Regions from separate parts of the Anaerobacillus sp. ABD4_527 genome, predicted to be linked through region 2. Evidence: riboswitches for the same ligand, from Rfam matches in the RefSeq annotation. Region 2 holds a riboswitch; the other holds the start of a gene.
What was found. A riboswitch is a leader RNA that binds a small molecule or an ion and turns the genes downstream of it on or off. The one in region 2 is predicted to bind S-adenosylmethionine.
Positions count from the first base shown of each region.

Region 1: it holds a riboswitch for S-adenosylmethionine, as region 2 does, so the genes downstream of both, msrA (peptide-methionine (S)-S-oxide reductase MsrA) here and metK (methionine adenosyltransferase) in region 2, are expected to answer to the same signal.

Region 1 covers NZ_JBSWXZ010000001.1:516,158-527,238, reverse strand. Annotated here, with positions in the region: gene argB (acetylglutamate kinase) at 1-709, opposite strand, end outside; gene argJ (bifunctional glutamate N-acetyltransferase/amino-acid acetyltransferase ArgJ) at 672-1,904, opposite strand; gene argC (N-acetyl-gamma-glutamyl-phosphate reductase) at 1,930-2,967, opposite strand; gene ACXAHI_RS02770 (DNA topoisomerase III) at 3,106-5,253, opposite strand; gene ACXAHI_RS02765 (DUF2553 family protein) at 5,357-5,578, opposite strand; gene ACXAHI_RS02760 (alpha/beta hydrolase family protein) at 5,668-7,905, shown strand; gene msrA (peptide-methionine (S)-S-oxide reductase MsrA) at 7,956-8,603, opposite strand; SAM riboswitch class I at 8,703-8,816, opposite strand; gene ACXAHI_RS02750 (Na+/H+ antiporter NhaC family protein) at 8,900-10,303, opposite strand; gene fni (type 2 isopentenyl-diphosphate Delta-isomerase) at 10,378-11,081, opposite strand, start outside.
Region 2 covers NZ_JBSWXZ010000001.1:1,461,129-1,472,209, reverse strand. Annotated here, with positions in the region: gene ACXAHI_RS07745 (ABC transporter substrate-binding protein) at 1-677, opposite strand, end outside; gene pckA (phosphoenolpyruvate carboxykinase (ATP)) at 806-2,395, opposite strand; SAM riboswitch class I at 2,612-2,722, shown strand; gene metK (methionine adenosyltransferase) at 2,920-4,116, shown strand; gene ACXAHI_RS07730 (MSMEG_1061 family FMN-dependent PPOX-type flavoprotein) at 4,286-4,906, shown strand; gene ACXAHI_RS07725 (nucleotide sugar dehydrogenase) at 4,898-6,220, opposite strand; gene ACXAHI_RS07720 (glycosyltransferase family 4 protein) at 6,242-7,387, opposite strand; gene ACXAHI_RS07715 (phosphatase PAP2 family protein) at 7,410-7,937, opposite strand; gene ACXAHI_RS07710 (hypothetical protein) at 8,093-8,314, opposite strand; gene ACXAHI_RS07705 (gamma carbonic anhydrase) at 8,390-8,905, opposite strand; gene ACXAHI_RS07700 (lysophospholipase) at 8,984-9,793, shown strand; gene ACXAHI_RS07695 (tetraprenyl-beta-curcumene synthase family protein) at 9,813-10,883, shown strand; gene ACXAHI_RS07690 (hypothetical protein) at 10,951-11,081, shown strand, end outside.

The DNA of each region.
Region 1 (11,081 bases), 940 kb from region 2:
CTGCTAATGCGCTTTTTACTTTAGGAATCATCCCTCCGAAAATAACGCCACTCTCGATCAATTCCATAATTTTTTCTTCATCTAGACTCGGATAAACAACGTTCTCTCCGTTCACTGTTTCATAAATTCCTGGTATATTGCTGACAAGGCAAATAGGGGCTCGTAATGCTTTGGCTACGGCAGATGCTGCTTCATCGCCATTGATATTTAGTGTTTCTCCTCCTTGGTCCATACTGATTGGTGAGACGATCGGAATATAGCCACCTTCAGAAAGCTGGGTTATCAGTTTCTTATCTACCTTATTGATTTTCCCAACCCGACCGAGTGCTCGGTCGATAATCTCACATTGAAACAATGCTCCGTCCACTCCGCTTATTCCTACTGCCTTCCCACCAGCTTGGTAAATCTTCTTAACTAGTAATTTATTTACTTTTCCACTTAGGACCATCTCTACGATATCCACCATCTCTTCAGAAGTTACTCTCATTCCATCTACGAACTGTGTCTCGATTGAGGCTTGCTCGAGCATAGATGAGATCTCCGGACCACCTCCATGGACGATGACTGGATGAATACTATAGATTTCTTTTAATTTTACGATGTCATGATAAAAGCTTTCTGGTAGTTCACTTAGAACACTGCCTCCACATTTAATGACAAAAAAGCTTTTCTCACGTTCGGTATGATGCATTGATTCTGACGTAGTCATAAGAAAGATCACACCCCCAAGCAACGGCTTTTTCGTTCCCATTATGAAGATCGACATGAATTTCAATCGTTTCACTTTCTAAGTATTCCTTTGCTTTCTCTTCACTGAAAGCTGTTGTGATTCCGTGATCGACGACGTTGATCGGTCCGATCGATATGGATAGTGATTCTTCCTCAACTGTTTCACCGCTATAACCGATCGCACATACGATTCTTCCCCAGTTTGCATCGGCACCATGAATTGCAGTCTTGACGAGGTTAGATCCAACGATCGATTTTGCGATCGCTGTGGCACCTTCTTTTGTTTCCGCCCCACTCACATGAACTTCAACTAACTTAGTCGCTCCCTCTCCGTCCTTCGCGATCATTTTTGCTAGCTGCTGGCTGACATATTCTAGAGCGGCAACAAATGTTGACCAGTCTGAATGTTTTTTATTTAACGGCACGTTAGCTGCTTTTCCGTTCGCCATTAAGAGCACCATGTCGTTCGTACTCGTTTCGCCGTCTACAGTGATCATATTATAGGTTCGATTCGTTATGTCATTTAGAGCAGATTGTAATGCCTTCTGTTCCACAGCTGCATCTGTCGTAACAAATGCCAGCATGGTCGCCATATTGGGTTTGATCATTCCAGAGCCTTTGGCTGCTCCTCCGATCGTGACCTCTTTTCCATCAATCTCACATGTTACCGCTACTTCTTTCGTAACTTTATCAGTCGTAACAATCGCCTCAGCAAACTGGTTACCATTCGTTGAATTCTTATAGTCTGGTATTCTATTAATTCCATTAAGAATGGCATCCATCGGCAAGTATTCACCGATAACGCCAGTAGAAGTAACGGCTGTTTCTGTTTCCTTCAAATTCATGATGTTCGCAAACTGTTTTCTCATTTCGTATGCGTCTTCTAAGCCTTTCTTACCTGTAAATGCGTTCGCATTCCCTGAATTGACCACGATCCCTTGTAAGGTTCCACCAAGTAGGCTTTCTTGAGTAACCTTGAGCGGAGGTGCTTGAAAGGTATTCATCGTGAATACACCTGCAGCGACTGCTGGTACGTGTGAGGTTATCCATCCTAGGTCTTTACGTTTTCGCTTAAATCCTGCATGAAACCCTCCCGCTTCATATCCTTTTGGAGAAGTCACTGTACCGTTTTCTAAAATAGTAAACTGCCCTTCTTCTTTAACTGCTATCGTCACATCTTTCAATCCTTTCAATTTAGAATCATGGGAATACAGGCGTAAGTTCTAAGCCTGCTTTTTCAGGTAATCCGAAGCGTAGATTCATATTTTGTACTGCCTGCCCTGCTGCACCTTTCATCAAGTTATCGATTACGGAAATGACGGTTAAGCGATTTGTTCTAGGATCTACTGAAAATCCAATATCGCAATAGTTTGATCCAGATACTCCTTTTGGTGTTGGCCACTTTCCTTCAGGCATAATTCGGATAAAAGGATGATCGTCATAATAAGAGCGGTATAGTTCAATGATGTCACTTGTTGTTTTCGATTCAGTTAAATCAATATACATACTGCACATCATCCCCCTCGTTAATGGGATTAGATGAGTTGAGAAAGTAACACGACTATCCATGTCAATTTGATCTGACAAAATTTGTTCAATCTCTGGGATATGCTGATGTTTCCCTAGTTTATAAGCCGATATGTTCTCGTTAACTTCAGAATAATGTGTTGTTTGGCTAATCTTTCGTCCTGCACCAGATAACCCTGATTTGCCATCTATGATTAACGTAGCCGGGTTACCCCACTTTCGTTTTAGAACTGGCAGAATACCAAGTAAGGTCGCAGTCGGATAACAGCCTGGGTTCGCAATTAAAGCAGCTGTGGATATATCTTCACGATAGAATTCCGGCAATCCGTACACCGCTTGGTCTAACACCTCTTTTGGTGGTGATGTATGTTTATACCACTCTTCGTATGTTCCTTCACCCTTCAATCTGAAATCTCCAGATAAATCGATACAAGGGACACCTAATTTGAGCAATGTTGGGATAGACTCAGAGCTAACACCAGAGGGAGTAGCAAAAAAGACGACGTCTACCTTACTTGCAAGCTCCTCACATTGAAGAGAATCAAACTCCTCCATAACAAGATCTTTAAGATGTGGAAACACTTCTTCCACTCTCATTTCTGCATTCGATGGAGATACGATCGTATTAATTTTTATGTGCGGATGTTGAAGCAATATTCGTATCAATTCTAGTCCGCTATATCCACTTGCACCTACAATACCTGCTTTCACTACTTCAACTCCCTTAAATCTTTGTTATTGAATGATTATACATACACCGGAATATATATACAATAGATTTTTAGATTTTTTTAAAAATATTTTATAAACAATAAAAAAGCACGCCCCTCGATGAGGAGCGTGCTTATACTATTTTCTATCAAACTCGAACGTTAGTTTCTTATCAGACGCATTCCATACTAATGCAGCGTCAAAGGATCCTTTCTTGCCTTTTAACCCTTTTATTATATTCGATTTACCATCTTTAAGTATTTTCTTGGCATTTGTTTGTGAAACTTGTTTTCCAAGGATTCGTTTCGATATTGTAAATGAGCATTTGTTCTTGGAATAACCGCTACATCCGTACAACTTCCCTTTATCGATGACATCTGAGCCACATAATGGACATGTCCCTACTTTTTTACCGAGGGCTTTCTTGGACGTTGTTGACGGTTCGATCGTTATCCCTTTCGTATCCCATGACTCTGAAGATCGGATCGCATCTTCTGTTAATTTGGCAGCTAGCTTCTTAACTGATTCCATGAAAGCTTGAGGTGAAGCGTGTCCACTTCCGATTTCTTTTAACCTCTGCTCCCATTTTGCAGTCATTTCTGGACTTGCAAGTACTGCTTCTCCGATCGAGTCGATGAGTAATATTCCTTTATCCGTTGCTGAAACCTGGTTTTTTACGACTTCAATATATTTTCGATCTTTAAGCATCGTTATTATGCCGGCACGGGTGGCTTCCGTCCCAAGCCCTTCTGTGTCTTTAAGCACTTTTTCTAACGATTCATCTTCAAGATGTTTCCCTGCTGTTTTCATCATCGTAATGAGCTGACCCTCTGTAAATCGTTTCGGAGGCTGCGTTTTGCCCTCTACTACATCCATGGATAATACAGTCCCTGCCTGCCCTTTGTCGATTTGAGGTAGAACTTCGTCTTTTTGCGTTGAATTTATGACCTTATGCCATCCTTCTTGAACTTTCACTTGTCCCTTAGATACAAATTCTGCACGATCATCTACTAAAGTTATTAATGCCGTATAATCGACGATTGCGACATCTTCATGTGCAGCGAGTAAGCTTCTTGCGATGAGATCATATATTTTTGACTCCTCACCAGATAGCTTTTCAAGTTTAGGAACCTGCTCCGTTGGGATGATGGCGTAGTGATCACTCACTTTTGAAGCATTCACATATCGCTTATCGTTCATGATGGATTGTTTTGCTAATGGAAAAAACTCTTTATATGCGTCTTGCTTCTGGAGTTTAGAGAGGATTGATGGAAATTCTGCGGCTTCCTCTGTCGTTACAAAACTTGAATCACTTCGCGGGTATGAGATAATACCTTTCGTGTAAAGTTTTTGAGCAATATCAAGCGTTTTTTTCGGTGAGAACTTATACTTCTTGTTCGCTGCAGATTGGAGTGACGATAACTGAAAAAGATAAGGAGGTTTATATTGTTTCCTTTCTTTTTTTACATCACTGGCACTGCACGGTTTACCTTCACAAAAAGAGGCGATCGCTTTAGCCATCTCCGGAGTATCGATTCTCGTCTTATCTTCTTTTATCCACTTTCCGACTACCTTTTGCCCATCATAATCGAATGTCCCTTTAACTTCCCAAAACGGTTCAGATTTGAAGTTTGCGATCTCTTTTTCACGCTTTACAACTAAAGCTAAAGTTGGCGTTTGAACTCTTCCTGCTGAAAAGACATCCTGGATTCCTTTCTGTTTGAATAAAAGCGTGTATGCCCTCGATGCGTTGATTCCGACAACCCAATCTGCGCAAGAACGTGCATAAGCTTCGAAATACAAGTTCCGTGTATCACTCTCACTCCGTAATGTTCTAAATCCTTCTTTAACAGCTTTTTCCGTTAATGATGATATCCATAGCCGCTTCATCGGTTTTTTGCTGCGAACCTGATTCAAGATCGTCCTCACGATCAATTCACCTTCGCGACCGGCATCACCTGCATGAATAATGGATCCTACGTCTTTCCTATGTACGATGTCTTTTATGACATTGAATTGCTTCCATTTACTTTTTGTAACTTGATATTGAAATTGCTCTGGAATCATCGGTAAAGTCTGTAACGACCATTTCTTCCATTCTGATTTATAGGTTTCAGGAGGGACTAATTCGCAGAGGTGTCCTACTGCCCATGTTACATAAGCACCTCCCGGAAAATCAGGTGTAGGTTTAATATAGATGTATCCTTGTTTTTTTTCAGAGGGATAAGGAGCGGCTAATCTTGAGCCTTGATCTGGCTTTTCCGCAATAATACAAACTGCTTCCAATCTAAACATCCCTTCTTCTTCATGAAATCTTTCCTTATCTCAGTATAGCTTACCACGTATTCATTGTGGGCATAAAAAAACTGCTGGAACGCCAGCAGCATTTTTAACACCAGCCTAAATCACAATCGAACACGAATTGTTTAATATCTTCTGGTTCTTTTTCTAAAACATAGATGCGGTGATCTTCAACAACGTATGAAGCATCTACTTGATAAACAGCTGTTTTGATATTAAGTTCACCAATTTTCACTTTATTTCTATAAAGATCGATGTTACCTTTATTAAGTTTTCCTGTAACAAAACTTGTAACCTCAGTTCTTTTCATCCCATATCCCTCTTTTCCAAAAAATATGACCTTAAATAAAAGTCGTCTTTGATATAATGAAGAAATGATACGAGAAAGGGAGGGTAACGTTGGAACAACAGCATGACTTTGAAAAACGCAGCACGGTACATAACAAACGAAATAAAATAGGAGTTTTTCTTTCTAAATTAAAAGTTCATATCAACACCTTTATTAGTCGAACGTGGAAAGGAGCATCCTACGGTGCATTGTTCATGACGATGTTCCTCATCTTTTCGATAGGTTTTGATTTCCATACTGGACTCGGTAAAGGAAGCGATATACTCATCTTCTCCCTCCTTAGTGTTTTAGGTACGTTTGTCACTTTCTTTATCGTGAGACTCATAATGAAGTTTATCATCAAACTACCGGTGTTCTTTCTATCCGCTGCAATCGTTTCGGTTGGAGTGATCATCTATACACTCGATCAATTTAAAGCTTTTGAAAACATCCTTCCACTTGCTTATTTTCTTGCTGGTGCAGGCCTACTCATCGGTGGATTATTTGGTTATCCACTGGTACATGGATTTAAGAGACCTTCTTCTATTTTTATGCTCGCGCTCGGCACCCTAATAACTGGAATGTTCTTCTACTGGCTTTTCACTCCAGGAATTGTTGAAGAACGGTTAGATGTTCAGATGGAACCTTTTTCACCAGTAAGTGAGAACCCGTCTCTAATAGGACCTTACAATATTAAGACGTTTACATATGGAAGCGGAACGGATAAACATAGAGATGTGTTTGGAGAGAACGTCGATATTGAAACATCTTCGGTTAATGGGTCAGCACTAATTGGAGAATGGTCCTCATTACGTGAATGGTTTTGGGGCTTTTCTGATACGAACCTTCCACTAAACGGCAGAGTATGGATGCCTGACGATAAAGGGAAATTCCCTCTCGTCTTAATCGTCCATGGCAATCATAAAATGGAAGAATTCTCAGATGAAGGATATAGCTATTTAGGAGAGTTGCTTGCAAGTAGAGGGTTCATAACTGTCTCTGTAGACGAGAATTTTTTCAATTCATCTTGGTCAGGGGGATTAGGGGGCGATATTAACGGAAGAGCATGGCTTCTCCTCGAACATCTAAAAGAAATTGAGAAGCTTTCTGAAGAAAAAGGAACGCCATTTTATAAGAAAGTGGATTTTGAAAGAATCGCATTGACTGGTCATTCAAGAGGAGGTCAGGCTGCAATTTTAGCTGCGAAGTTCAATCGCTTAGATCGCTATCCAAATAACGCCTATAAGTCGTTTGACTATCAGTACAATATACAAAGCGTTATTGCGATCGCTCCGACTGATTATCATACATTAGCTGATCGAAAAATTGAATTAAACGATGTAAATTACTTAATTCTCCATGGATCATATGATAGTGACCTGTCTGAATTTGAGGGAGATCGCCAATTCAATGGCATCGATTTAACAGGTAGTGAAGATGTGATCAAGTCTGCACTCTACATAGACCGAGCTAACCATGGTCAGTTTAATACAACTTGGGGTGATAACGATACTTACTTTCCGTTCACCCTCTTATTGAACAAACAGCCCTTGATCAGCGGAGAGGAACAGAGGCAGGTTGCAAAAACATACGTTTCTGGATTTTTAGAAGCTACCTTGAATAACGATAACTCCTACCGACCTATGCTGGAGGATTACCGCTATGCGTTAGATTGGCTCCCTTCAACAACGTACATTAGTAAATATGAAGATACTTCTTATCATATCTTTAGTACATTCGAAGAGGATGTTGACGTCAACACATCTTCGACCCCATATATTGAATTGCAAGGAAACGGTCTATTGCAATGGTATGAAGGTGAATTAGACTATAGAAGAAATAAAGTGAGAGATAATCACGGCGTTTACCTTAAATGGAATCACGACTACTCTAGAAATGGTTCATACAAGCTTTCGTTCACCAAAGCGTTAGAAAATCCTTATGCATTCAAGAAAGATAGCTCCTTAACGTTTGCAGCGGCGAATGTATCTGAAGTAGAAGAAGAAGTTATTGTAGACTTCACTATAACAGCCACATCTGAAAACGGTGAATCTGCTAGTGTCAAATTAAGCGATGTGATGAGCATGCATCCTGTGCTGCCGATTCAGCATACAAAAACGAAATTCTATGAAGAAGCGCGATTCGGAGACCTTACCGAACCGGTCCTTCAAACGTTCAACATACCCATGAGCACATTTATTGAACAAAACAACTCGTTTGAACCAGATACCATTACCTCCATAACATTTCAATTTGATCAATCGGAAAGAGGAAAAATATTCTTAGACCACATTGGCGTTAACCGATAATAAAATACAAGAGGCTTCCCACAAAGGGAAAGCCTCTTTTTTAAATTAAATTATGAAATTTTACAAGAAGACTGTCCCCGCTTTGCTAAGTAGCTCTGATGGTACTCCTCTGCTTTATAAAAATTCGTTGCAGGAACAATTTGAGTTACGATTGGCTTCTTAAAACGTTTTGCTTTTGTAAGCTCGTTCAGTGCAATTTCTGCAGAAGTCTTTTGTGAATCTGAGTTATAAAAAATAGCGGAACGATACCTAGTACCGACGTCTTCACCCTGACGGTTCAAAGATGTTGGATTATGATTATCAAAGAAAACTTGGAGCAATTCCTCATACGTAATAATCGCTGGATTATATTCGATATGCACCGCTTCAGCATGACCAGTAAGTTCTTTATAGACTTCTTCATAAGAAGGATCGATCGTACTTCCACCTGTAAATCCTACTGAAGTAGAAACGACACCGTTCAACTGCTGAAATAGTGCTTCTACTCCCCAAAAACATCCTGCTGCAAATACCGCTTTTTCCATTGTTTCCACTCCATTTCTCCAAGTGTTGTTGCTATCTTGAACAGCTTTCTCTGTATATACCTTCTCAAGTTCACTCAGAGTTAACATATAAAGCTGTTTGCCTTGTTCCTTATAGATACCTTTTCCTAGAAGATGGTTGATTATCATTTGTTTTTTGTCTGACGTTTTCTGCAATTCCATTCACTCCTTGAAGTAGATTGTCTGATGAGGAGTGCATATAAAAAAACCCTCATCTGTCCGAACAGAAGAGGGTTTGGATTTACCGATCGCCTCTTCTTATTTTCCGACTTTCGCCGCAGGAATTGGCACGGTGCTCCCGTATAACAATTATAGGAATCCGTTGCCGAGGTATCAAAGGGCCAGTCCCTCCACCTCTCTGAATAAGAAGATCCTTGAAAAGGATTATTAAGTTAATGACAATATTAAAGGTTGTAACAGTAGGTGTCAATAGAAAAGCTTGCATTAGTGTGCTAAACGAACAAAGAAATTAAAAAATACCCTATTGCTGATACGCTAGCACCGATCAGTGCAGGTTTAAGCTTAAATGAAGCATAAGCCATCGTGTTCAACTTAAGTATTTTTGCTATTGTATTCGTATTATCGCTAAGTGGTGACGAAAAAGCACCAAACGTTCCACTAGCAAACACAGCACCGATCACGAGTGGCAATGACGTTCCTGTAGTAGCACCGAGAGAAACTCCTAAAGGCATTAGAATTCCCCATGTCCCCCATGAAGAGCCAATAAAGTATGAAATGAATGACCCCACCAGGAATAACACCGGTGGCACGAATAATGCAGGAATCCAGTTTAAGTTCGTCGTTACAAACTGAGAAAATCCTAATGCTTCAGCAGAAGAAGCAAGTCCCCAAACGATCGTTAGTAATACGATGACGGACATCATATCGTTACCGCCTTCAATAAAGAACGTGACAAGGTTTTTTAATGAGAACCTCTGAAATAAATAAAATAGAAAGGTTAACAAAACGGTTGTCATTAAAGCGAAGACCATCGCATCGAGTACATCTGCTTCGATGAATGCTTCAACTGGGCTTTTGAACCCTTTCTCATACCCACTCCAATACGTGATCAAAAGCGTTAGGAAGATTACTCCTCCTAGTGGCAGCAAAAGGTTCATAGGTTTTGCTGGAAGATCTTTTGAAACGACAGGATGACAATCTTCCCATTTGTCATCAATTTCTTTCTCCATATTCCCTGCATCAGTAGCCGGGGTTTTCGTATGATGAAAGAAACTTAAATAAAATCCGATGATAAGAATCGATATTGAGAAGAAATTGTACGGAATGCTTTGCAAAAACAACCTGTAGCCATCTCCCTCAAGACCCTGTCCCCTTAAAGAAAGGTCGACAACAGAGGACATATAGCCAACGAACGCAGTCGCAATCGGCATTAGAACAATTACTGGAGTTGCTGTGGTTTCAATTACAAAGCCTAGTTCCTGAGGGGTCATCTTTACTTTCTTCAAGAGTGCTTTCATAATTGGCGCAACCGTTACGATTCGAAAGCTCGGAGCACTAAACGTACCGAGCGTTGATAACCATGTTAAAAATAACGCTCCCTTTTTTGAAGTGATTTTTCCAGAAGCGAATCGTACGAATCCTTTTATTCCACCAGTATATTTCATCATTCCGATGAGACCAGTAAACATGTACAAAAAGATGATGATTTTAATGTTGCTCTCATCTTTTAAACCACTCATAATAAATTGATAAAACTGCTCGAGTCCTTCTATAGGTTGAGGCTTATGTATAAACGAAGCTGTTAGTAACCCTGCTGTTAATCCAGGTATAACGAGTTTCGTCTTCATCGCTACGAGAATAACGACCAAGAACGGTACGATCGAAAGCCAATCCATTCATCACTCCCCCTTTCCGGTTAGTTTGTGCTCGGAAAAGGGTGCTATACAAAAAGCCGGAGTAAATTCTCCGGCTACGATTGACGAAGCAAATTTGTTTTTTTGAGTTGCGCGATCGAAGACGCGCCAATTCCAAACATAGCGGTTTGTAGTTCGAACTGAATTCGTTTCAGCTGGTCTGATAACGCTTCTTCACTGTCGTCTACTGCGCTATGAAGTAGTGCACGGCCAAACCCTGCAAGATCAGCCCCCAAAGCAATACTTTTGGCGGCATCAACACCGTTTTTAAGACCGCCACTTGCAATGATTGGCGCCTGTGGGAGTTCATTTCGAACTTCGATCAAACATTCAGCAGTAGCGTTCCCCCAGCTTTGAAACGCTTCAGCTGCTTGTTCTCTCATACTCTGATGTGATCGATAGCTCTCGACCTGAATCCACGATGTTCCACCTGCACCGGCTACATCAATAAAGCCTACTCCGCTTTCTACCAACCGTCTTGCAGTATTTCCATCGATTCCCATTCCTACTTCTTTAATCCCGACCGGAACATCGAGTGCCTTCGCAACACTTTCAATTTTAGGCAATAGTTCTTTAAAGTTCGTATCTCCTTCAGGCTGAAACACTTCTTGCAGCGGATTTACGTGAAGAATAAGACCATCTGCATCAACAAGTTCGATTGCTTTTTTACATTCATCAATAGTGAATCCATAGTTTAACTGAACGGCCCCAATATTTGCGAAGATGGGGATCGTAGGTGCATATTTCCTAACTTCGAAAG
Region 2 (11,081 bases):
TCCTTAGCCATGTAGACTGTATAAGGAATCTTGCCGGATTCTTTTCCGAAAGAAGCGACGATGTGGCCGAGTCCCTGAGCTTCAAAGATACTGGCAGTCGGTTCAAAAAGCTGCACAAAATCTCCTTTTCCAGAAGCATAGGCATTTGCGATGTTGGCGAAATCAATATTTTGGATCAGCGTCATATCATTGTGAGGGTCGATGCCTTTTTCTTTCAGAACGAACTCTCCTGCCATCTGAGGCATTCCACCTTTACGCTGACCAAGAAATGTACTTCCTTTTACATCGATCCATTTAAAATGTTCCATCGCCTTCCTTGAAACAAGAAAAGTGCCATCTGTTTGTGTGAGTTGCGCAAAATTGATTACTGGATCAGAAGTCCCTTGGGCATACACATAAATAGAGGTTTCAGATCCTACGAGTGCGATGTCTGCTCCATCAGATAGGAGCGTTGTCATCGTTTTGTCTCCACCCCATGTCGTGGTTAGTTCAACATTGATTCCATGCTTCTCAAATATCCCTTCAGACAATGCAACATATTGAGGAGCATAGAAGATGGATCGGGTTACTTCGGCAACTCTTACCGTGTTATCACTGTTATTACTGCATGCAGACATAAGAAAAAGTGAACATATTGCGATAAATATGATCGTTTTCGTCATCCAGCCTTTTGGCATTTGAATAACCTCCTGTTGCCTTTAAAATAAGCACGTTGAAATACTATAGCTTATGTAGAAAGCATCATTGTGTGTTTGCCTACAAGCAACAGGAAATAAAAAAGCACCCGCTGAGGGTGCTTTGTGAATTATAAATCAATAGTAGGTCCTGCGTTTTTAATCTCATCTGAAACGTTTGAGAATTTGTCAAAGTTTTTCACGAACTGAGTCGCTAGTTCTTTTGCTTTCTCATCGTATTTATCTTTGTCATTCCATGTTTGCCTCGGTTGAAGAACTTCTGCAGGAACACCTGGGCAATGGGCAGGAACGTGTAAACCGAAGATTGGATCTTTTTTCGTTTCGACACTGTCAAGTTCACCGTTTAGAGCAGCATGAACCATCGAACGAGTATAAGAAAGTTTCATACGCTCACCTTCGCCGTAGCTCCCGCCTGACCAGCCTGTGTTTACTAGGAAGACTTCAACATCATGTTCCATGATTTTCTCACCCAGCATATCTGCATATCGGTGAGCAGGAAGTGGTAGGAACGGTGCACCAAAGCAAGTCGAGAACGTTGCTTGTGGAGACGTAACGCCTCTTTCAGTTCCGGCAAGCTTACTTGTGTAACCAGATAGGAAGTGGAACATCGCTTGTTCTTTTGTCAGTTTACTGATTGGCGGTAGAACTCCGAAAGCGTCTGCAGTCAAAAAGATAATCGTGTTAGGGTGACCAGCCACACTCGGAACTGCAATGTTTGGAATTGCATCGATCGGATATGCAGCACGCGTATTTTCAGTTAAACTTGTATCATCATAATCAGGCAGTCTCGAACTGTTGTCTAGTGCAACGTTCTCAAGAACAGTGCCGAATCGAATTGCATCCCAAATTTGAGGCTCTTTTTCTCTAGATAAATTAATACATTTAGCGTAGCAGCCACCTTCGATGTTGAAGACGCCGTTCATGGACCAGCCATGTTCATCGTCACCGATCAAGCGACGGTTTGCGTCTGCTGATAGTGTCGTCTTTCCTGTACCTGATAGACCGAAGAAGAGAGCCACATCGCCTTCTTTTCCTACGTTCGCCGAACAGTGCATGGAAAGGATATTTCGCTCAGGAAGTAAGTAGTTCATGACAGTGAAGATCGATTTCTTAATCTCACCTGCATACTCAGTGCCACCGATTAAGACGGTACGTTTTTCGAATGAAATAATAATGAACGTTTCTGAATTCGTGCCATCTTTGTCAGGGTTAGCTTGAAAACCAGGTGCAGAAATGACAGTGAACTCTGCTTCATGTCCTTTTAACTCAGATTCATTTGGGCGGATGAATAGCTGATGTGCGAACAAGTTGTGCCACGCATATTCATTGATAACCTGGATGGGTAGTCTTGCTGATTGGTCAGCTCCAGCGAACCCTTTGAAAACATAAAGATCTTTTTTCTCTCCCAGGTAATCCAGAACCTTAGTGTAAAGGCTTTCAAAATGTTCTGAAGAGATAGACTGGTTTGTTTTCCAGTTGATTTTGTCTTTTGTTGATTCTTCTCGGACAATGAACTTGTCCTCTGGAGAACGTCCAGTGTATTTGCCTGTTTCAACACGAAGAGCGCCAGTGGATGTTAATGTTCCCTCTTTCATCGATAGTGAACGTTCTACCAGTTCAGAAACTGATAAATTAACATGCGGATTATTCTTATTTAAAATGGCATCCAAAAGTGGTGAAGAGAAGGAAGCTGTTTTCATACGTTAAACCCATCCTTTATAATAGTATTTCATCAAGATTTTTTCTGAACTTGTTTAACTCAAAATTAGTATAACACATTCATTTAATTATTCTATACTAATCTATGGATTTTTCCTTGAAAAGTGAAAAAAAGGTGAATGACCTTTCTAATTAGGGCTTGTGTCATTAGATTGACAGAGAAAGCGAACTACGATATTATATTTCGAGAATGGATACTCTTATCCCGAGTACGCGGAGGGACAGGCCCTATGAAGCTCAGCAACCAACTCCTCACATAGTGGATTAAGGTGCTAACCTGCAAGACTTATTGTCTTGGAAGATAAGAGGCGAAAGGCAAGAGACTTCAGCTCCTTTCCCTTTATGATGAAGGAAAGGGCTTTTTTATTGTCGTTTTTGGAAAAAAGCGTAATATTACCGATTAATATTGAATTCGATGTCTCGTTTCGACAACACTATTAGGGAAATGAGTACCGTATCCATTACACTATATTAAATAGGAATGAATCCTTAAGGAGGTACTTAAGTGAGTAATCGTCGTTTGTTTACTTCTGAATCAGTAACTGAGGGGCATCCAGATAAAATATCAGACCAAATTTCTGATGCAATTCTGGATGATATTCTTGCGCACGACCCTAATGCGCGCGTTGCATGTGAAACTACAGTCACGACTGGACTCGTGTTGGTTTCCGGAGAAATCACTACATCTCACTATGTAGATATTCCGAAAGTCGTTCGTGAAACGATCCAAACAATTGGATACACACGTGCTAAATATGGTTTTGACGCTGAAACATGTGCAGTCCTTTCATCGATCGATGAACAGTCAGCTGATATTGCAGCTGGTGTGAACGTGGCTTTAGAAGCACGTGAAGGACAGATGTCTGACGATGAGATTGAAGATATTGGCGCTGGGGACCAGGGATTGATGTTTGGGTATGCTTGTAACGAAACACCTGAACTTATGCCTCTACCGATTTCATTAGCTCATAAGTTAGCACGTCGTTTAAGCGAAGTAAGAAAAGAGGAAATTCTACCTTATCTTCGTCCAGATGGCAAAACCCAGGTTACAGTAGAATATGATGAAGAAGGTAAGCCGGTACGTATCGATACGATCGTTGTCTCTACACAACATCATCCAGAAGTTTCGCTTGAGCAAATTCAGCGAAATATTAAAGAGCACGTCGTTAAACCTGTTGTTTCTCCAGAGTTGATCGATGAAGATACAAAGTATTTCATTAATCCTACTGGTCGTTTTGTAATCGGTGGACCTCAAGGTGACGCAGGGTTAACTGGTCGTAAGATCATCGTGGATACTTACGGTGGATATGCACGTCATGGTGGTGGCGCATTCTCAGGTAAGGATGCTACAAAGGTTGACCGTTCAGCGGCTTATGCAGCTCGTTATGTAGCTAAAAATATCGTAGCAGCAAAACTTGCTGATCGATGTGAAGTACAATTGGCTTACGCGATTGGAGTTGCTCAACCTGTATCGATTTCGATCGATACGTTTGGCACTGGAACCGTATCTGAAGAGAAGCTAGTACAACTTGTGCGAGATAACTTCGACCTACGTCCAGCAGGGATTATCAAAATGTTAGATCTGCGACGCCCAATCTACAAACAAACGGCTGCTTACGGCCATTTTGGACGTACGGACATCGAATTACCATGGGAGTACACTGATAAAGCAGAAGCTCTTAAAAAGGGTGCTAACCAATAAAATAGTAAGCCTAAGAGGCCTAGCAAGCTGTCGAGATATTCTCGACAGCTTTTTTGTGCGGTTTAAGTAGCGAAATGGTTATATAACGTCATTTGACAGAACTACCCAACGTCCAAAAGCCATTTAATGGTAAACTTAAAATAGTTGAGATTTAGTTAGGGGGGCTACCATGTCAGACGTTTTTGGACAGAAAGTTGAATCGCTAGAAGAGTTACGTTCGATTGGAGGAGAGCCGGGGAAGTTAGCTGCCAACAAGGTGATCAACTTCTTAGACGATAACTGTGAACGATTCATCTCGCATTCACCTTTCTTAACAATCGCTACAGCATCTCATTCGGGAAGCGATGTATCCCCGAGAGGAGACCAACCAGGATTTGTGAAAGTGATCGATAAAAAACACATTCTAATCCCGGAAAGGCCGGGGAACAAACGGATGGATTCCCTACTTAATATTTTGGAGAATCCCAATGTAGGGCTGTTATTTCTTGTTCCAGGCAGGGAGGAAAGCCTTAGAATCAACGGTAAAGCGAGTATCGTTAAAGAGGAAGGCTTACTTAAAGACTGCGAGGCATTTGGTAATATTCCTTCTTTAGGAATAGGAGTAGAAGTGGTCGAATGTTTTATTCATTGTGGAAAAGCATTAAAGCGTTCTCATCTTTTTGAGCAAGACTATTGGCCGAATACAGAAATGTTACCAAGTGCCGCAAAGATGCTCGCAGACCATGCGAAGCTTGAAAGCGATTCTGTTAGCAAGACATTGAGGGAAAGTTACTCACAGCGACTATATTGACTGTTGAACAGAAATGGCTCCTAACCCTTTATAGATGTTTGGTCTTCCGATTGAGCAATAAATTAGGTCATGCTCATCGGCGATCATCCTTGCTTCTTCCAACGTGAATAAGTTATGTCCATCCACGAGTAAAGGCAATCTTTGACGTTTCACCAATTGACCCCAATCAACATTCTGAATAAGAGGTAATTCGGTTAATAATAGCAAAGCATCACAGTTTGAAACAGTATCGTTCATCAACGAACGGTACTGGCTCGAGTGGTGATGTTCCATAGAAGGATCAAAGAATCTCACTTCAGCCCCTTCTTCTTCAAGCCGTTTCGATACAAGGTCTGAAGGAGAGGGAGTTTCTTTTGTATATGAATTTCCTAAAACCCCAATAATCGAGCCATGAAGTGTTCCTAGAAAATCTTTAAGTTTTTGTGTAAGAATTTCTGGTTGATAACGTTCAATTTCCTCTATCAAATTAATAAGCTTTGAGCTAGAAAACGACTGGCTTTCCATTTCTCTAAACGTTGAAACGTTCGATATGCTTTCGTTACCTTGATAGAAAGAGCCTGGATGTCTTGAGTGTTGTGCCATTCGTGGATCTGCACGGAGTGCCCCGTGTATAACTTCCACATCTGCTCCGTATCTCTCTGCCATACCTGCGATCATATTTAGGCAAGAACTATTCAATGCAAGGTATGTGTGGCACGCATATTTCATCAGTTCAGCGCTAGCATAATCCATAAATTGAAGAGCGTCCGTCAGTGGAGCATAGAATGACTCCATCAATCGACAACCCTTCAAAGAGGAGGTGCCTATAATTAAATCAGATGGATGTGTAAAATCCTTCACGATCGTCCCCGGTCGTGAGAAGTCTGGATTGTGAATAACTTCGAAATCTTGTACAGTCAATCCTTGCTCGATAAGAATATTATGGATTCTTGTCGTAGTTCCAGGTGGGACCGTACTCTTAATAATAAATGTTTTGTGAGATTGAACGCTCACTGCAATTTGTCTGATGAAACGGTAAAGGTTCGTAAGATCTGGAACTTGGTCTTCATTTGTTGGAAGCGATTCAGTGAAAAGGAGATAACTAGCTTCTGCTGCTGCTGCCAGTTTATTTGTAGAAAAGGCTAACATGCCCGTTTTAACGGCCTCATTGTATCGTTCCTGTAAACCACTTTCGTTGAAAGGAACAGACCCATTCTTAAGTGCTGAAATGATTGTTTTATCGTCATCAGCGCAAATAACGTCATACCCATTTGTTGCAAACGTAGCTGCTGCTGTGACTCCTATACGGGTTGCTCCAAATACTGCTAATTTCATGTCACTCTTCCTCTCACGGTTTTAGGCGTACTGCGCGACTTTTTTGTTTCCGATTACGGTTTCATAATCTTCAACCAACCTGCCGAATATGGCATCCCAGGATTGAGTAAGGGCATACCTTCTACCTTCATACCCCATCATTAGACGTTCGATTGGGTCTTCTAGTAACCTTTCAATAGAACGTATATAGTCTGCTTCTGAATAAGGAGAACAAAGGAAACCGTTACGATTGTGAGAAACCACTTCGATCAAACCGCCTGCATTTGCAGCGATAACTGGTGTGCCTGATGCGAGAGATTCAAGCGCTACATTGCCGAATGTTTCGGTAGCTGAAGGGAAAACGAATAAGTCTGCACTCGCATATAGCTCAGAAAGCTCTTCACCATGCTTATAACCAGTAAGGGTTACATTATCTGGGAGATTCTCTCTGAATTTCGCTAAGGATGGTCCATCTCCTACGACTAGCCATCGTGAGTGGTCTTTGATCCCTTGTGGAAGCTTCCACATCACCTTCCTGAGTGTTTCAAGGTTTTTTTCTGGAGCAAGTCTACTCACAAATAAAAAGATATACTTTTCTTTGATGGCATACCGTTCTCTTACAGCATTAGACTTTTTGGAGGGAGAGAACTGCGTACAATCTACCCCTCGTTTCCATAACTTAAGCTGATCAAACCCTTTTTCTTGAAGGCGATCGAGGGTATCTTTAGACGGAACGAAGATAGATGAGAACGGTTGGTGAAACCAAAGTAGATACTTCCAAATAAACGGAGCGGACCACTCGAGATGATAATGATTGAGGTAAGAGTCAAAGTTCGTGTGGTAAGAAGCCACCATGGGAATAGAAAGTTTTTTTCCATAATGCAGTCCGCTTAATCCGATATTAAATGGGGTAGCAATGTGTAATAAATCTGGATTGAAGCCCTGTAATTGTTTCCGTAGCAGCCCTAACTTAGGAAGGGCCATTCTACATTCTGGATAAAGGAAGAACTTTGTACTGGCAAAACGATGGATGTTGCTAGAGAATAAGTCCACATCATTATTTGTATCAGGAGCAAACAATTTGTACTCGATCGAATGCCTCTCCATGTATGAGGTCAATCTCCCGAGAGTTTTTGACACACCGTTTACTTCTGGATAGTAGGTGTCCGTGAAAAGCGCTAACTTCATAATCGTCCCTCCATTCATCTGTTTAAGCTAACCAAATTGCAGAAATAAAAGCGCTGCCCATTCCAAGTATGATTCCAACAAGAACATCAGATGGATAATGATGACCAAGATAAATACGTGAGAGAGCTACTGTTGCTGCAATCGCCAGTAGTGGGACTACAAGAGATGGAATGAATAGGATGTATGGTGTGATGACAGAAAAAATCGCTGTCGTGTGGCCTGAAGGGAAAGAATGGTCCTTCAAAGGATATACGAGCATTTTTGTCTCAGGTATCGCTAGATAAGGTCTATTTCTTGGGTAATGTTTTTTTATGAAATGTACGGGAAGGTGACTTAAAGTAAGCGCCACAGCACTTTGAAGTGCTAATGTTTTGTACGGAAAAGGTAAGAATATGAATAATAACAATGTGCAAATAATCGTTGCACGTGCACCACCTAAGTGTGTGATGGTTCCCATGAAAGTAGTAAGGTATCGAGAATGACATTTTAAGTTTAAGAACCGAAAAACAGAACACTCTTGTTCGTGAAGCCAGCCAACTACTTTACTCAAAATAATCCCCCTTCACTTATTGTTACTTTCATCATAAACTAGCCGTTTAGAGTGACTATTAAGAATATATTAAAGAATCATTAAGATTAATTTTGCTTAAGGGAATCAAGTTTATGAACACACAAAAAAAGACAAGGCTGACTCCTCGTCTTTTCTTATCCTATCATCGCGAAATAAATGATATATCCAATCGCAAGTGCTGTGCCGACTAGATAAACTAAATAAACTGGATTGCTAAAAAATGACGCTTTCACTTTTGCATCACCCTGGTTCTCATAGTCACCTTTCTGATTTTGTCCGATACGATATGTCATAAATGCTCCGATCGCCAGGGTGATGATGACAAGGACGATCAAAACAATCGTTAATTTGTACAAAGTAGTCACCTCTATCCAATAGGATTGTAGTGGTAATTTTCCACAAGCCTACCGGAATTATACGCGGTACTCTGCTTAAAGAGGCGTTTGTGCTTTGTAATATGCAGCCTTCTCCTTGTATTCTCTTCTTATGCGGTCCATATCACGCTTATCTTCATCTGTCAGGTCTCTAATAACTTTTGCTGGTCGGCCGAATGCAAGGGTATTAGCTGGTATTTTCTTTCCAGGTGGGACGAGGCTGCCCGCTCCTACGAAAGCACCTTCGCCAATCTCTGCACCATCCAAAACGATCGATCCCATTCCGATAAGGGCATTCTTTTTGATGTGGCTGCTATGAAGAATAACTTGATGACCAACTGTTACTCCATCTTCTAAAATGAGCTTAAGATTAGGACTTTGATGAAGAACTGAGTTATCCTGAATATTCACTCCTTTTCCTATTATGGTAGGTGAGACATCACCTCGTATCGTTGTATTAAACCAAACACTGCTGCTCTCTCCAATTGTCACATCACCCGTAATGGTAGTATAATCCGCAATATAGGCTGTTTCATGAATAACAGGTTTTTTTCCTTTATACTCATACAACATAAGATCCCAACTTCCTATCGATAATAAGTACTTATAAACGTAGTGTAACAAAAAAGAGTCAATAAGGGGGCAATACCCATGAAGATAAAACAAACTGAAGGTGCAAGAGCGGTAATCGTTTTAGTTCACGGAGCTGGGGAGCATCACGGCCGTTATGATTGGCTTGTTTCCAAATGGTTGGATGAAAGGTTTCATGTGGTTTTAGGGGATTTGCCTGGGCAAGGTGAAAGTTCGAGGAGAAGAGGTCATATCGATTCATTCGATCAATATATCGAAACGATTGAAAAGTGGGTTAAAGCAGCACATGAATTTCAACTGCCTGTCTTTTTACTTGGGCATAGTATGGGTGGGCTTGCTGTTATCCGTACTATTATGGAGAAAGAGCTTTCGTTATCAGGCGTTATCCTGTCATCTCCTTGTGTTGGACTTGTTAATCCACCGAAGAAAAGCATGGATCTCGTATCCAAAATGTTAAACCCGATCGTTCCTTCGCTTCGGTTAAATTCACAGCTTGAGCCTGGACTTGCAACTAGGAACAAAGATTTCCATGTAAGAGATCTTGAAGATCCGCTTATTGTGAAAAAAGTATCAGTAAGATGGTATCGAGAATTAGTGAAAGCAATGAGGATAGCAAACGAAGGCGCCAAAGCTTTCTCAGATCTCCCCCTTCTATTAGTACAGGCCGGTGATGATCGTATCGTAGATAAAAAGTCAGTGAGGTCATGGTTCGATCGAATCCCTTCAACCGATAAGTCATATAAAGAATGGGAAAATTTCTACCATGAAGTATTCAATGAACCAGAGCGTGAAATTGTTTTTAGGTCCGCATTGTCATTTGCACAACTGAGACTCGATCTGTTGGAAGATATTGGTGTGGAATTAAACTGACGATTAGGGGGGGAGTTTATTGAATGTACCTACTCAACCATGGACGTTGATGTTAAACATTTACAAACGTGTGTTACCGAGAGTGCACAAAGAGCTGAGTGAGTGGAAGGAATTTGCCGAACGAATTCCGAACAAAGAACTTCGAACGCAGGCGATCGCTAGTATTGATTCCAAAACTTTTCACTGTGAAGGTGGGGCCATCTATGGGTTGCTCGCCGGAGATAATATTGATCAATCGATTAAATTCGTAGCCGCCTATCAAACAATAAGTGATTATCTCGATAATTTATGTGATAGGAGCACTTCGCTTAACCCTGAAGATTTCAGTGCTCTTCACGAATCGATGATCCACGCACTTTCTCCTAAATTAGAGCTGACGTACAATTATTATCGCTATAGAGAAGAGCAAGACGATGGCGGTTATCTTAAAGCGTTAGTGAAGACATGTCAGGATGTGGTAAGAGACCTTCCTAATTTTGAGGAAGTTCAGCCTGCGCTCCTTGAACTATGTCGATACTACTGTGACTTGCAAATACATAAGCACGTGATAGAGGAAGAACGTGTTCCAAGGTTAGAGAAATGGTTCAACTCGAATAAAGAAAAGCTACCAGATATGTCTTGGCATGAGTTTTCTGCATGTGCCGGCTCGACCCTCGGCATCTTTTGTCTCGTTTCTTATTCACTTGGTGGAACGATGCCAAAAGGTAGTACAGATCGTATTAAGAAAGGTTATTTTCCATGGGTCCAGGGTCTTCATATTATGCTTGACTATTTTATTGATCAGGAAGAGGATCGTGTTGGTGGAGATCTAAACTTTTGTTTTTATTATCAAGACAATGATGAACTCGCAGCACGTGTAGGGCATTTTATTAAAGAAGCAGATAAGAGTGTGAAAAACCTTCCACATTCGAACTTCCACCGCCTGATTAATAGAGGACTCCTTGGAATTTATCTTGCAGATAAAAAAGTCATGAGACAGAAAGATGTACGGTCGCTTGCTAGAAAAATCATCCAACAAGGTGGGAAGTCGAGTTTGTTTTTCTATTTTAATGGGTGGGTATATAGAAGGATCCATAAGGCTTCTCAGTAAAAAAGGTATAAAAAACGTCTCTTCGTGAGAAAAGTAACCTATAGAAACTTGAAAGGGGACTTCCACAATGAAGAAACGGTATTACGTAGCGGTTGGATCTGGTGAAATTTTAGAAGACCAAGGGGCTTCATCCTATAATTTTGAGATAGATGCTGATGAAGAAGATGTTTTTCATTTAAGTGAACTGTTTGATTTAGC